Regions from separate parts of the Micromonospora sp. NPDC085948 genome, predicted to be linked through region 1. Evidence: riboswitches for the same ligand, from Rfam matches in the RefSeq annotation. Region 1 holds a riboswitch; each other region holds the start of a gene.

Region 1 (3,699 bases):
CGCAGAATGTCGCCCTGGTGTTCGCGGCCCTGCCCGGTCAGCAGCGGCAGCAGAGTGAACACCCCGGAATAGGTCGCTCCCCGGAACGACAGCGGGGCGAGCGAGTGCGACCCCCAGCCCAACGCGCTGACCACGTGGCCGTGATAGGTGCGCACCGCCGCGAACGACGCGTCGAGGGTCGCGCCGCCCACGTTGTCGGCGATGATGTCGAACCCGGCACCGTCGGTGTACCTCTGCACGTACTCCTCGACGCTTGTCGAGGTGTAGTCGATCGCTACCGCGCCCAGGCTCTCGATCAGAGACATGCTCGCCGGCCCACCCGTGGCGTACGCCGCGGCGCCGCGCGCCTGGGCGAGTTGGACGCTCACGTAACCGACGCCACCGGCGCCGCCGTGCACCAGCACCTTCTGGCCGGCCCGGACCCCGGCCCGGTCGACAAGCCCCTCCCAGGAGGTGATCGCCGCCAGGGGTAACGCGGCGGCCTCCCGCATGGAGAGGGTGTTCGGCTTGCGGGCCAGGAGTCGGGTGTCCACGGCGGCGTACTCGGCAAGCGAACCCTGGAGGTCGCCCACGCCCCCGCACAGCCCGTACACCTCGTCTCCCGGCGCGAGGTCGGTCACCTCCGCACCGACCGCCGCGACGACGCCGGCGAGGTCCAGGCCGAGCACCGCGGGGAGCTGGATGCGTGCGTGCGCGGCCTTTCCCGCCTGGATCTTCGTGTCGAGCGGGTTGACCCCGCTGGCGACGATCCGCACCAGCGCCTGCCCGCGCTCGGGGCTGGGTTGGTCGATCTCCTCGATCGTCAGCGGAACGTCGAACTCCCGCAGCACCGCAGCGCGCATCGCCATCCACACTCTCCGTGATCGGGGCCTCTCGTGGACGCTATCCGACCGGATCGGCGGTGGGGCGGGTTCTCGGACCGGCCACCGTCACAACGGGCGCGTCAGGCGTCGTCGGCGCCGTCGAGCAACGCGCGTCGCAGCGCCAGCCGGTGCTCCCGGCGGATCTCCGCCTCCCGGTACCGTCGCCGGTCCCCGTCGGTCTCCGGCAGCAGCGGCGGCACCGTACGAGGCTGACCGTCGTCGTCGATGGCGACCATGACCAGGTGGGCGGTGGCCACGTCGGTGGGCGGCACCGCCCGGTCCCACCGGTCGGCGGTCACCTTGACGGCGACCTCCATCGAGCTGCGGCCGGCCCAGGTGATCCGGGCATCGACGTGTACGACGTCACCGACCCGCACCGCGCGGAGGAACGCCGTCTCGTCGATGGCAGCGGTCACCGCCGGCCCGTCGGAGTGCCGGGCGGCGACCACACCGGCGACGGAGTCGATGAGGTTGAGGATCCGGCCGCCGTGCACCGTACCCATCAGGTTGGTGTGGTGCTGGTCCATGATCTGCGACAGGGTCAGGTGCGACGCCGACGGCGCTCGGCCGGCGATCGTGGTGGTGTCGTGCACAGCGGTAGTCCGTCCCTCGGGAAACCACACCGCCGGGTCGCGGACACGCGCTGACGAGGACCTGGCCGTGCGCCACACGCACGGCCCGTCACCCGCTCAGCCCACCCGCGAGGCCGACGGCAGCGCACACGGTTGTGTACGCGGCGCCGGCAGGTCTTCGGACTCGCGGGCCTGACCGGTCGCGCCGGTCCCCTACTGGCCGTCGCTTCCCAGGCCGTTGGCCCAGTGCTGATGACGGCGGTCGTTCCCACTCACCGCTGCGGGGCAGCCCCGGATTTCCACCGGGTTCCCTCTTGCGACGCCCAGCCGGTCACGACGGGGCGAACCAGCGCCGTCGGCAGCATAGCTGGCCAGGGAATGTGTCCACCCGGGGCGTCCCGCTGCGACGGCCCGCGACCTCGTCGTCAACTTTTGTCGTCGGAGGAAGAAGATCGCCACCTCTTGAAAAAAGTCTCGCGAGGGTGAGGATATCCAGATGCGTCGTCTCCCCCAGACTTGCGGGCGGGTGATCTCGGGCCTCCTCGCGTTCCTCCTCGCCTCGGCGGTCGCCCTGCTCGCGTCCGCCCAACCCGCCGCGGCTCACGGGACCCTCGCCGACTCCACACCGGCGGGCGGCTCCACCGTGCGCGAGCCGTTCACGGCGGTGCGGCTCTACTTCACCGAGAAGGCCGCCGCCAACGCGTTCTTCACGGTCACCGCCCCGGACGGCACCCGGGTCGACGACGGCTGGTCGCAGGGGGAGCCGAAGCCGCTGGAGAAGCCGGTACGGGAGTACTTCCTGGTCAACGGGCAGTTCGAGCCACGGGAGTACACGACGGGGTTCCCCGCGGTGGTGACCGTCGCCCACCTGCCCGCCAAGGGCCAGTATTCGGTGAGCTACCTGTCGGTCGCCTCGGACGGCGACACCGTGCGGGGCACCCTGACCTTCCGCTACGACGGGCGGGTGGCCGCGGCGCCGAAGGGGTGGAGCCCGCCGTCGACCCAACCGGACCCGGCGCTGGTGGCCGCCACCGAGCAGCACAACACGTCCGGGCAGGCCTCGGCGGTGCCGACCACCGCGGACGATCCGTCCAACCCGCCGGCTGCGGCGGCTCCGTCGACCGGGTCCACCGAGGAGAGCGGCTTCGGAACGGTGGCCTTGGCCGGCTGGGCGGTGGTGGTCGCGGCGGCCGGGGCGGTGGCCGCGTACATCTTCTGGCGTCGCCGATCGGCTTCCACCCGCAGACCCACCGGCCGGGGCCGCACCTCGCCGGCGACCTCCGGTCGACGCGGCGGTGGTGCCCGTCCCACGAACAAGGCCGGCACCGGCCCGGCCGCCGGCGCCAGGGCCACCGGCGGCAAGACCATCGGCGGTGGCAAGGCCGACGGTCGCAGGACCGTCGTCGCGCCGGCTCCGGGCGACAAGCGGCGGCCCACCACCGTGCCGGCGGCACGCAAGGGCAACGCGGTCGTCACGGCCCGCACGGGCGTCGCGGTCGATCCGACGCCGACCGATCAAACCGTCGCCGGTACGGACGGCGAGCCCACGGTCGAGCCCGGAGCACGGCCCGACACGGATCTCGCCGCCGCAGCGCCCGGATCCCGGCTGAGCAACACCCACCTTGCCCTGCTCGTCGGCGGGCTGGTGATCGCTCTGCTGGCCGGGTTCGGTCTGGCCCGCATCGGGACCGGCGACGGGAACCCGGCGGACCGCAGCGCCCGGCAGCCCGCGGGCGGTCCGCCCGCCCCGGGCCAGGAGGGCGCCGCGAACGACGGGCACCAACACCCGGCGGGCACCGGGCCGCACACGCATCGCGGTGACGGCGCGACGGGCGAGACGCTGGCGACCGGGACGACGGTCAGCGCCGGCGGCTACACCCTGCAACCACTGGAGCGGTCCCAACCGCCCGGGGTACGCGCGGACTACCGGTTCCGCATCGTCGGGACCGACCGGCAACCGGCGACCCGCTTCGCGGTCGTCCACGACAAGCCGTTGCACCTGATCGTGGTCGGCCGCGACCTGTCCGGCTATCAGCACCTGCACCCGACGATGGCGGCCGACGGCACCTGGAGCGTCCCCCTGACACTGGCCCGGCCCGGCGGCTACCGCGTCTACGCCGACTTCTCCGTCACCGCGACCAACGACACGCAGATTCCGCTCGTGCTGGGCGTCGACCACACCGTGCCCGGCGCGCACACCCCGACCGCGTTGCCGCCGGTGCAGGCCCAGGCGAAGGCCGGGCCGTACGCGGTGTCGATGACCG
Region 2 (3,699 bases), on a different contig from region 1:
TCGTTGATGCTGGCCAACCTGCCGGTGTCCAGTTGACAGAAGTCGATGGCCTCGGCCTGGAACAACTGCTTGAACATCACCCGGTTGTGGCAGTGCTCGCCGGTGGCGACTCCGATCGGAGCGACGGCGCGGCGCACGGCGGCGTGGCCCAGAATGTCGTCGGGGCTGGTCGGCTCCTCGATCCACAGTGGCTCGAACTGCGCCAGGGCCTTGACCCACTCGATGGCCTGACCGACGTCCCACACCTGGTTGGCGTCGATCATCAGGTTGCGGTCCGGACCGAGGATCTCCCGGGCGATGCCGCACCGGCGGATGTCGTCGTCGAGGTTGGCGCCCACCTTCAGCTTGACGTAGCCGTAGCCGGTGTCCACCGCCTCCTGGCACAGCCGGCGCAGCTTGTCGTCGCCGTAGCCGAGCCAGCCTGCCGAGGTGGTGTAGGCGGGGTAGCCGGTCCGGTCGAGCTCGGCGAGACGGGCCGCCTTCGTGCTCTCCTTGGCCCGCAGGATGGCCAGCGCCTCGTCCCGGGTCAGCGCGTCGGACAGGTAGCGCAGGTCCGCGATGTCGACGAGCTGCTCGGGGGACATGTCGACGAGCAGCCGCCACAGCGGCTTGTCGGCGACCCGGGCGACCAGATCCCACGACGCGTTGAGGACGGCGGCCAGCGACAGGTGCACGACACCCTTCTCCGGGCCGAGCCAGCGTAGTTGCGAGTCGGAGGTGAGCAGACGGTAGACCGCGCCCATGTCCGCCGCCATCGTCGCGACGTCCACGCCGACGAGGCGCTGTGCCTGATGGACGGCCGCCGCGACGACGATGTCGTTGCCCCGGCCGATGGTGAAGGTCAGGCCGTGGCCCGCGAGTGGCGCACCGCTGCTGTCGACGCCGTCGGTGTGCAGGACGACGTAGGCCGCCGAGTAGTCGCCGTCCTTGTTCATGGCGTCGGAGCCGTCAGCGGTCAGGGAGGTGGGGAAGCGGACGTCCTCGACAGTGACGGCGGTGATCTGCGGCATGCGCTCCTCGCCCGGTTAGGCTAAAGATCAGATGATCTCTGGGAGTATACGGAGGGTCGATCCGACGCGTCAACGACGTCGATCCGTCGGGTATCGAAGACATCCAATGTTTCTTCGTGCTGGAGATTCGTCGGTGCGCGGTCCCCGTGATCGCCGTACCCGATCCGCGAGCCCTGAATGCGGTGGTACCAACATTCGCCGCGCTGGTAGGCACCTTCGACGGGCGGCACCTCGTCGTCGGCCCGGGCACTGCTGCGGCACCGCCGGCCCGATGGGGACGGTGGTGCGAGATATGAGGAGTGGTTCAGAAGATTAGATGTCCACTCCGGATAACTACATTGACGCCTAAGTATAGGTAGGGATCCTTACATCTAAAGACTTAATACATCACACCTTTCCGAATGTCGACACCTGCTCGTGTACCGCGCGCCGCGCGGGTGTCGGTCCACCGCGCCCCGGCGCGACTCGGCCTGGTCGGCGTGGCCGGTGATGACCGTCACGGAGGTCGCCGTCGACACGCCCGAGACCGACATGTGGGGTGTGACAACCGCAGCGTCCCTATATATGGTGTCGAACGCAGCTGGTTCGGCCGCTCATCCGGAGTGGTCGAGGCAAGAGGGAACCCGGTGGAAATCCGGGACTGTCCCGCAGCGGTGAGTGGGAACGACAGCCGTCAGAAGCACTGGGCCACGAAGCGGTCTGGGAAGCGACGGCCAGTAGGAGACCGGCCAACCCGGTCGTGCCCACGAGTCCGAAGACCTGCCAGCGCGCCGCGTACCCGCACCCGGGTGGGCGGCGGTCCGAGGCCGCGTGGGACGGCCGACGCCACCTGACCCACGCCGTGCCGGCGTGGCGTCCGTTGGTGTCCGTCTCCACGCGTTCGAGGGGCCATCAGGTCTCGAACTCGCGAGGAGTGAGTGGTGACAGTCACCGAGGCAGTCCCGGTCAGCGGCGACGCGGCCGTCCGGCGCACGCCGATGCAGGTGCGCAAGCGCAACGGCACCACCGAGTCCGTGGACGTCAACAAGATCGTCCGTGCGGTCGAGCGGTGGGCCGACGACCTGGCCGACGTCGACCCGATGCGGGTCGCCACCCGCACGATCAGCGGCCTGTACGACGGCGCGACGACGGCCGAGCTGGACCGGCTCTCCATCCAGACCGCCGCCGAGATGATCGGTGAGGAACCGCAGTACTCGCGCCTCGCCGCCCGGCTGCTGTCCGGCTACGTCGACAAGGAGGTGCGTCGACAGGGCGTCACCTCGTTCAGCGCGGCGATCCGGATCGGCCACGCCGAGGGCCTGGTCGCCGACGACACCGCCGCGTTCGTCGCCGCCCACGCCCCGATGCTCGACCACGCTGTCGATCCCGACGGCGACCGACGATTCGAGTACTTCGGCCTGCGCACGGTGTACGACAGGTACCTGCTGCGTCACCCCACCAGCCGGCTGGTGCTGGAGACCCCGCAGTACTGGCTGCTCCGGGTGGCCTGCGGGCTGTCCCAGACGCCGGACGAGGCGGTCGGCTTCTACCGGCTGATGTCCAGCCTGGCCTATCTGCCCAGCTCGCCGACACTGTTCAACTCCGGCACCCGACACACCCAGATGTCCTCCTGCTATCTGGTCGACTCTCCGCGCGACGAGTTGGACTCCATCTACCAGCGGTACGCCCAGGTCGCCAACCTGTCCAAGTTCGCCGGCGGCATCGGCATCGCGTACTCCCGGGTCCGGTCCAGGGGTGCACTGATCCGCGGCACCAACGGGCAGTCCAACGGGATCGTGCCGTGGCTGCGCACACTGGACGCGAGCGTCGCCGCGGTCAACCAGGGCGGCCGGCGCAAGGGCGCGGCCTGCGTCTATCTGGAACCGTGGCACCCGGACATCGAGGAGTTCCTGCAACTGCGGGACAACACCGGCGAGGACGCCCGCCGCACCCACAACCTCAACCTGGCCAACTGGATCCCGGACGAGTTCATGCGCCGGGTCGAGGCCGACGAGATGTGGTCACTGTTCGACCCGCACGAGGTACCCGAGCTGCCCGACCTGTGGGGGGAGCGGTTCGACGCCGCGTACCGGCAGGCCGAGACGCAGGGCCGCCACGTGCGGCAGGTCCCGGCGCGGGAGCTGTACGGCAAGATGATGCGCACCCTCGCCCAGACCGGCAACGGGTGGATGACCTTCAAGGACGCCGCGAACCGACTGTGCAACCAGACCGCCGAGGACGGCAACGTGGTGCACCTGTCCAACCTGTGCACCGAGATCATCGAGGTGTCCAGCGACGCCGAGACCGCCGTGTGCAACCTCGGCTCGGTGAACCTCGCCGCGCACCTCAGCGACGGCGGCATCGACTGGGAGCGGCTGCGCGCCACCGTCCGTACCGCCGTGACCTTCCTGGACCGGGTCATCGACATCAACTACTACCCGACCGAGCAGGCGGCGGCGAGCAACCCCCGCTGGCGGCCGGTGGGGCTCGGGCTGATGGGCCTTCAGGACGTCTTCTTCGCGCTGCGGCTGCCGTTCGACTCACCGGCCGCGCGGGAGCTGTCCACCCGGATCAGCGAGGAGTTGTACCTGACCGCGCTGGAGACCTCCGCCGACCTGGCGCGTCGCTTCGGCGCGCACCCGGCGTACCCGCAGACCCGGGCCGCGCGGGGCCAGCTCCAACCGGACCTGTGGGGTGTCGAGGGTACGCA
Region 3 (3,699 bases), on a different contig from region 1:
GTGCGCGCGGCGCTTGGCCTGGGTGCCCTCGCCGGGGTCGTTGACGATGAACGGGTAGACCAGCGGCAGGTCACCGAGGACCGCGTCGGGGGCGCAGTCGGCGGCCAGGCCGAGGCCCTTGCCGGGCAGCCACTCCAGGGTGCCGTGCTTGCCCAGGTGCACCACGGCGTCCGCGCCGAAGCCGCCGTCGGCGACCGGGGCGGCCAGCCAGCGGTACGCGGCCAGGTAGTGGTGACTCGGCGGCAGGTCCGGGTCGTGGTAGATGGCGATCGGGTTCTCCCCGAAGCCGCGCGGCGGTTGGATCAGCAGCACCACGTTGCCGAAGCGCAGCCCGGCGAGCACGATGTCCCCGCCCTCGGTGTAGAGCTGGCCGGGCGGCTCACCCCAGTGTTCCCGCATCCGTTCCCGCAGCTCGGACGGCACCTGGTCGAACCACCGCCGGTAGGTCTGCCCCGGGATCCGGGCCTCGGCGGCGGCCAGCTGCTCCGGGGTGAGCCACTCCACGTCGTGACCACCGGCGGCGATCAGAGCGTGGATCAGAGCGTCGCCGTCGTCGGGCACCGGCGCGTCGCCCAGGTGGTAGCCGGCCTCGGCGAACGCGGCCAGCAGTCGGACCGCCGAGACCGGGGTGTCCAGCCCGACGGCGTTGCCGACCCGGGAGTGCTTGGTGGGGTACGAGCTGAGCACCACGGCGACCCGCTTGTCGGCGTTGGGCACGTACCGCAGCCGGGCGTGGCGCACGGCGATCCCGGCGACCCGGGCGGCCCGGTCGGCGTCGGCCGCGTAGACCGAGAGGCCGTCGGCGTCGATCTGCTTGAACGAGAACGGCACGCTGACGATCCGGCCGTCGAACTCGGGGATGGCCACCTGCATCGCCGCGTCCAACGGGGACAGCCCCGCGTCGCTGCCGGCCCACTGCTCGCGGGTGCTGGTCAGGCAGAGCGCCTGGATGATCGGCACGTCCAGGGCGGCCAGGGCGCCGACGTCCCAGGCGTCCTCGTCGCCGCCCCCGGAGGCGTCCGCGGCGACCGCGCCACCGGCGGCCAGCACGGTGACCAGCAGCGCGTCGCAGCGGGCGAACAGCCCGAGCGGTCCCGCGCCGGTGGTCAGCCCTCGCAGCGAGCCGCAGAAGATCGGCACCGGGTTGCCGCCGGCGTTGTGGACCGCGTCCGCGAGGACGTCGACGAATTCGGTGTTGCCGGCGAGGGCGTGCGCCCGGTAGAAGACGATGCCCACGGTGGGCCGCTGCGGGTCGGTCGGGTGTTCGCCGTGCACGCCGTACGCGGGGGTGGGCGCGGGCGGGGCGAACCCCTCGCCGGTGAGCAGCACCGTGTCGGAGAGGAACCGGGCGAGCTGCCCGAGGTTGTCCGGCCCACCCTCGACGAGGTACGCCAACGCCTGGGTGACGACCCCGGACGGCACTGTGGAGATGGCCATCAGCTCCGCGTCGGGCAGCGCCTCGCCGCCGAGCACGACCGTCGGCACACCGGTGGCGAGCACCGCGGCGAGGCCGTCCGGCCACGCCTGCCGACCGCCGAGCAGGCGTACGACGACGAGGTCGACCCCGTCGAGCAGGGCGGACACCTCGTCGGCGGCGACCCGCGCGGGGTTGGCGAGCCGGTAGTCGGCGCCGCTGGCGCGGGCGGCCAGCAGGTCGGTGTCGGCGGTGGAGAGCAGCAGGATGCGCACGGCGGGCTCCGGAGAGTGACGCCCTGGCCGCTACGGAGGCGACCTGGACGAAGCGGGTGGGTGCGGCGTCAGCCGGTACGACGGCTCGGCCGGGCTCAGCGACGCGGACGTCGGGGCCGGTCAGCGCCAGACGCCCAGGTCAGCGGTACCGGAAGCCAGCGGTCTGGCACACGCCGCGACGGCCGGGCCGGGACGTGCGGGGCCGGCCGGTTGTGGGCGCGGTGCAGTGCCCGCCAAACGGCTCATGACGATGATCGTCAATGGATGAGACGCTGTGCGTCATCGGGTCCTCCTCGGGTGTCCACGCCCTGGGGTACATCCCGACGGCCGAAGTATCCTGGCTTCCGGATCGACGCTCTCCCCCGGCCTTCCAACCGCAGACACACGGTCGTGACTCACGAGGGGGGATCGCTCCCCGGTGACAGTGGCGGGACCGCGTCGGAATCGCACCGACTTCCTTCACTGCCGTCAGGCCGCGAATGCTGCCACACCCCTCCGCCGCCGGTCAACGCCGGCCCTGGCACCGCCCGGCCCCGCTCATCACATTGACCTGGGAAAATATAGGTGCGCGGGGTTGCCTGACCACGAGACGGCGAGCTGATTGGCCGGTGGCGGAGTGATCCCGCAGAGGGAGCCGAGTGTCTGTGTGACTCCCTCTGGAGCTGATGTCGTAGACGATTCAGCACCCACGGGGTCAGCCCTGGGTTACTCGTGCTCGAAGCGGCGCGGCCGGCGAGTCAGTGACAGCCAGCCGAGAAAACGGGCGTGCACTCCCCGCAGGTGTCCGAGACCACCTGGCCATCGGCGTCTACGACGAGTCCATTCGCGCCAACGTGCTTCTGATTGATGACCGACTCTGCGTCGTCCAGCACTACCTACCGCGGATGCGGGGCGTCGACTGCCCGACGATGGTCATCGAACGCGACACGAGTCCCTCCGGCCTCTACCCGATATTCGACGAGATGTTCACCTCACTCTGGGAGCGCAGCCGCCAGCTATGACCGACCACGCCCGCCTCCTCCCCCTCGCACAGGAGGCCGTTGACCTGGCACACGACCTGATGCGGACGCTCCAGCCCGGCGCGCTGACCTTCAAGGGTGACCGTGACATGGCGTCCGAGGTGGACTACGCCATCGAGCGAGCGGTTCGCGAGCATCTGGCCGCCACGGCGCCCGACATCGGTTTCCTCGGCGAGGAGTATGGCGGCAGCGGCGACGCCACCGAACTGACCTGGGCACTCGACCCCGTCGACGGCACCGTCAACTTCGTCCACGGCTCACCCCTGTGCGCGATCTCCCTCGGCCTCCTGCACGGCACAGACGCCGTCCTCGGCGTCATCGACCTGCCGTTCCTCGGCACCCGCTACCACGCCGTTCAGGGGCACGGCGCCTATGCCGACAACCGACGCATCTGCGCCAGCCAGGTCACCGATCTCCGGGACGCCGTCGTCGCCATCGGCGACTACGCGGTCGGTGCCGACGCCAGCCGGAAGAACGCCGAGAGACTCGCCATCACCGAGCAGCTCACCCGGCACGTCCAACGGATCCGCATGCACGGTTCCGCCGCGATCGACCTCGCCTGGTTGGCGCAGGGCAGGATCGACGCGTTCATCATGCTCAACAACAAGCCCTGGGACACCGTCGCGGGCGTCGTGATCGCCCGAGAGGCCGGTGCGCTCGTCGTCGACGTCGACGGCACGCCCCACAGCGCACACGCTGTCGCCACGATCGGCGGCAACGAGCTGCTCCTACCGCCCGTCCTCACGCTCGTTCAGCGATCACTCGCACGTGCGGAAGGCATGACTGGTCTTCCGCCTCACCCAGCGGATCCCCATTGATCACCTGCCGGTGATCACGCCACCGCTCACATGACGAGAGTGCACGGGCAACAACGGCTCCAACGTCGGGACACCACCTGGTCACAGTCCCGCCTTGTCGATCATGGAGTTGTGGTGGGCGACAAAGCAGCCTTTCGTCGCCAAACTAGGCACCACACCTCCATGATCGACCC
Region 4 (3,699 bases), on a different contig from region 1:
ATCTGGACTACGACGCGGCGCTGCTGACGATCGACCCGGACAAGGACGTCGACGGCATGCACCCGCTGAACATGGGGCGTCTCGCCGTCGGCCTGCCCGGCCCGCTGCCGTGCACCCCCGCCGGCATCGAAGCCCTCCTGGCGTACCACGAGATCCCCGTCGCCGGTCGTGAGGTCGTCATCCTCGGTCGCGGCGCCACCCTTGGCCGCCCCCTGGCGATGCTGCTCGCCCAGAAGCGCCCGACCGCCAACGCCGCCGTCACCGTCGTCCACACCGGCGTGCCCGACTGGGACCGCTACACCCGCCGCGCCGACATCCTCGTCGCCGCCGCGGGCGTACCCCGGATCGTTCGGCCTGAGCACGTCAAGCCCGGCGCCGTCGTCATCGGCGCCGGCGTCCGCTACGAAGGACGGCGCCTCCTACCGGACGTGGACGAAGCGTGCGCCGAGGTCGCCGGCGCCATCACGCCCCGGGTCGGCGGCGTCGGTCCGACCACCGTCGCGATGCTGTTCCGCAACGCGGTACGCGCGGCCGAGCGCGCGAGCGAGTAGCCCGGCAGGTGCGTCGGGGGAATTGCGGACAACCGCACCGCCACGGGCGCGAGTTTGCTATCCAGCGGCGCTCAGCAAGCAATACGGGAATGAGCTTGGATTCGGCCCGAGCCAGGCAACGTGTTGTTGATCACGAGCACACCGCCGCCGATCGGGCTTGTGGCTCGGCTCATAGTCATCCGCGCCTTGCTACCCAAAAGTAGCGGCATATATTTCCGCTGTCCTCGGTCGAGATGGGGCGCTCCGGTGATGCACGACGGCGTGGTCGACGACGAACTCCAGATCCGATCATTTGAATACATGCGGGCAGGAACATCATCTTGAACAGCATTCCGTCGCTTCTTCTCGTGCACGGTGCCTGGCACGGGCCCTGGGTCTGGCAGTCGCTCATCGAGCAGTTTCCGGATATCGACATCCACACCGTCGCGCTACCCAGTAGCGGCAACGACCCCGCTGCCCTCGGGGACCTCTACGACGACGCGGCCGTGGTCAAAGCCGCCGTCGCCGCCATCGACGGACCGGTCGTGGTCGTCGCCCACTCCTACGGTGGCGCACCAGTCACGGAGGCGCTCGCTGCCGCGGACAACGTACGCCGAATCGTTTATCTCGCCGCTTTCCAGCCGGATGTCGGCGATTCGCTCTTCTCCACCGCCGGCGGCGTTGCTCCGCCGTGGTGGGAGGTTCACGAGCGGACGGACCTGAAGGGCAGGGGTCACATCGAACCGTCGCAGCCCCGAGAGGTCTTCTACAGCGACGTCGATCCGGAAATCGCGGAACAGGCCGTTGCACGACTCGGGCTCCAGTCCTGGGCCTCGACGCAGCAGCCGCTGACCGAGGCCGCGTGGCGCACCATTCCCAGCACCTACCTCATTTGTGCGGCCGACAACGCTCTTCCGCCCTTCGCGCAGGAGCTCATGGCCAAGCGGGCCGAGCGGGTGTTGCGCATGAACTCCTCGCACTCGCCGTTCCTTTCTCAGCCCGCCGAGCTGGCCGCGCTGATCCGGGCGGAACTTTCCGCCTGAGGCAGACGGCGCGGGTAGCGGCCGTCGACCGGCCGGACATGCGACCGGGCGACGGACCGCCACCCCGTAGGCAGGGGCGGCCGCTATGCTGCGCAATGGCACAAACGTTGCGAGGTGCCCCGCGCGAGTGGGGAGAATCGGGAAGCCGGTGTGAGTCCGGCACGGGCCCGCCGCGGTGACCGGGGAGCTGCCACCCACGCGTACCAGACGCAGCCACTGGCCCTGAGGGGCTGGGAAGGCGGGTGACCAGCGGAGATCCGGGAGTCCGAAGACCGGCCTCGCGTCATCGTCCCGTCAGGGGCGCGAGCGCAGCGGGAGCCTGCCTTGAACAACGGACTCTACGAGACCATCCACCGCCGTCGGGACGTACGTGCCCAGTTCACCGGGGCGCCGATCCCCGCGGATACGTTGGATCGGATCCTCACGGCGGCGCACGCCGCGCCGAGCGTCGGTCTCTCCCAGCCCTGGGACTTCATCCTGGTCCGCGATCCTGAGCTGCGGCAGCAGTTCCACCGGCACGTGGAGCGGGAGCGGGACACCTTCGCGGCCACTCTCGACGGTGCGGCGGCGGAACGCTTCGCCCGGATAAAGATCGATGGCGTACGAGAGTCGACGTTGTCGGTCGTGGTCACGTACGACCCGGAGCGGGGTGGGCCGGCCGTGCTCGGCCGTCACGCGATCGCCGACGCCGGCCTCTACTCGGTCTGTCTGGCGATCCAGAACCTGTGGCTGGCCGCAACCGCCGAGCAGCTCGGGGTCGGCTGGGTCTCGTTCTACCGGGAGCCGTTCCTGCGCGACCTGCTCGGCATCCCGGCCACCGTCCGCCCGGTGGCGTGGCTCTGCCTCGGCCCGGTCACCCATCTGGAGGAGACGCCGGACCTGGAGCGGCACGGCTGGCGTCAGCGACGTCCGCTGTCGTCGGTGATCCACCAGGATCGCTGGTCCGAGTGACCCGCACACAAACGAGCCCCGGGCGCGCGAACGCCCGGGGCTCGTCGCTGACGTGTCAGCTACAGCCGCTGGTGGAGCCGCAGCCCTCGCAGACGTAGCAGCTACCGGCGGGGCGCATCTTCGTACCGCAGGTGAAGCAGAGCGGCGCGTCGGCGGCCTTGCCGATCACGGCCTCCAGCAGTTCGGTGCTGGAACCCACGCTCGGAGCCGGCTTGGCGGCGGCCACGTCGGCCATCTCCTGGGCCGGCTGGGCGACGGCCTCCGACTTGGCCGGGGCCTCCACCGGAGCCGAGGACGCCATCGCGGTGAGCTCCGCGCCGGTGACGGCGGCGGCCTCCGCGTCGGCCTCGGCCCGCAACTGGGCGGCCCGCTCCGAGGCGGTGAAGATGCCCAGCTCGGCGCGGCGCTCGTAGGGCAGGAAGTCCAGCGCCAGGCGACGGAAGATGTAGTCCATCACCGAGGCGGCCATCCGCACGTCCGGGTCGTCGGTCATGCCGGCCGGCTCGAAGCGCATGTTGGTGAACTTGCTGACGAACGTCTCCAGCGGCACGCCGTACTGCAGGCCGATGCTGATGGCCACCGAGAAGGCGTCCATCACGCCGGCCAGGGTCGAGCCCTGCTTGGACATCTTCAGGAAGACCTCGCCGAGGCCGTCGTCCGGGTAGGACGACGCGGTGAGGTAGCCCTCGGCGCCACCGACGGAGAAGCTGACCGTCTCGGACGGGCGCTTCTTCGGCAGGCGCTTACGCACCGGCCGGTACTCGATGACCTTCTCCACGGCGGCCGGCGCGGCCTCGACCGCGGCCGGCTCGGTGGCCTTGTTGGACTTGGCCACCGAGAGCGGCTGACCGACCTTGCAGTTGTCCCGGTAGATCGCCAGCGCCTTGAGGCCGAGCTTCCAGCCCTCGAAGTAGATCTTCTCGACGTCCTCGACGGTGGCCGCCTCCGGCATGTTGACCGTCTTGGAGATGGCGCCGGAGACGAACGGCTGGATGGCCGCCATCATCCGCACGTGACCCATCGGGGCGATCGTCCGCTCGCCCATGGCGCAGTCGAAGACCGGGTAGTGCTCCGGCTTGAGGCCCGGGGCGTCCACCACGTGGCCGTGGTCGGCGATGTGCTCGACGATCGCCTCGACCTGCTCCTCGGGGTAACCGAGGCTGCGCAGGGCGCGC

Evidence for each region. A riboswitch is a leader RNA that binds a small molecule or an ion and turns the genes downstream of it on or off. The one in region 1 is predicted to bind cobalamin.
Region 2: linked by a shared signal. The riboswitch ahead of AB0O48_RS15530 (ribonucleoside-diphosphate reductase subunit alpha) and the one ahead of AB0O48_RS34135 (acyl-CoA thioesterase) in region 1 are both predicted to bind cobalamin.
Region 3: linked by a shared signal. The riboswitch ahead of cobN (cobaltochelatase subunit CobN) and the one ahead of AB0O48_RS34135 (acyl-CoA thioesterase) in region 1 are both predicted to bind cobalamin.
Region 4: linked by a shared signal. The riboswitch ahead of bluB (5,6-dimethylbenzimidazole synthase) and the one ahead of AB0O48_RS34135 (acyl-CoA thioesterase) in region 1 are both predicted to bind cobalamin.

What each region holds. Positions count from the first base shown of each region.
Region 1 covers NZ_JBFBJW010000025.1:11,770-15,468, forward strand. Annotated here, with positions in the region: gene AB0O48_RS34130 (zinc-dependent alcohol dehydrogenase family protein) at 1-848, opposite strand, end outside; gene AB0O48_RS34135 (acyl-CoA thioesterase) at 944-1,456, opposite strand; cobalamin riboswitch at 1,587-1,801, opposite strand; gene AB0O48_RS34140 (copper resistance protein CopC) at 1,932-3,699, shown strand, end outside.
Region 2 covers NZ_JBFBJW010000005.1:62,436-66,134, reverse strand. Annotated here, with positions in the region: gene AB0O48_RS15535 (L-fuconate dehydratase) at 1-1,010, opposite strand, end outside; cobalamin riboswitch at 1,575-1,792, shown strand; gene AB0O48_RS15530 (ribonucleoside-diphosphate reductase subunit alpha) at 1,988-3,699, shown strand, end outside.
Region 3 covers NZ_JBFBJW010000009.1:99,211-102,909, reverse strand. Annotated here, with positions in the region: gene cobN (cobaltochelatase subunit CobN) at 1-1,689, opposite strand, end outside; cobalamin riboswitch at 2,020-2,149, opposite strand; gene AB0O48_RS22705 (DUF5919 domain-containing protein) at 2,430-2,690, shown strand; gene AB0O48_RS22700 (inositol monophosphatase family protein) at 2,687-3,526, shown strand.
Region 4 covers NZ_JBFBJW010000006.1:147,694-151,392, reverse strand. Annotated here, with positions in the region: gene AB0O48_RS18095 (bifunctional 5,10-methylenetetrahydrofolate dehydrogenase/5,10-methenyltetrahydrofolate cyclohydrolase) at 1-551, shown strand, start outside; gene AB0O48_RS18090 (alpha/beta hydrolase) at 872-1,573, shown strand; cobalamin riboswitch at 1,669-1,869, shown strand; gene bluB (5,6-dimethylbenzimidazole synthase) at 1,898-2,524, shown strand; gene AB0O48_RS18080 (vitamin B12-dependent ribonucleotide reductase) at 2,580-3,699, opposite strand, start outside.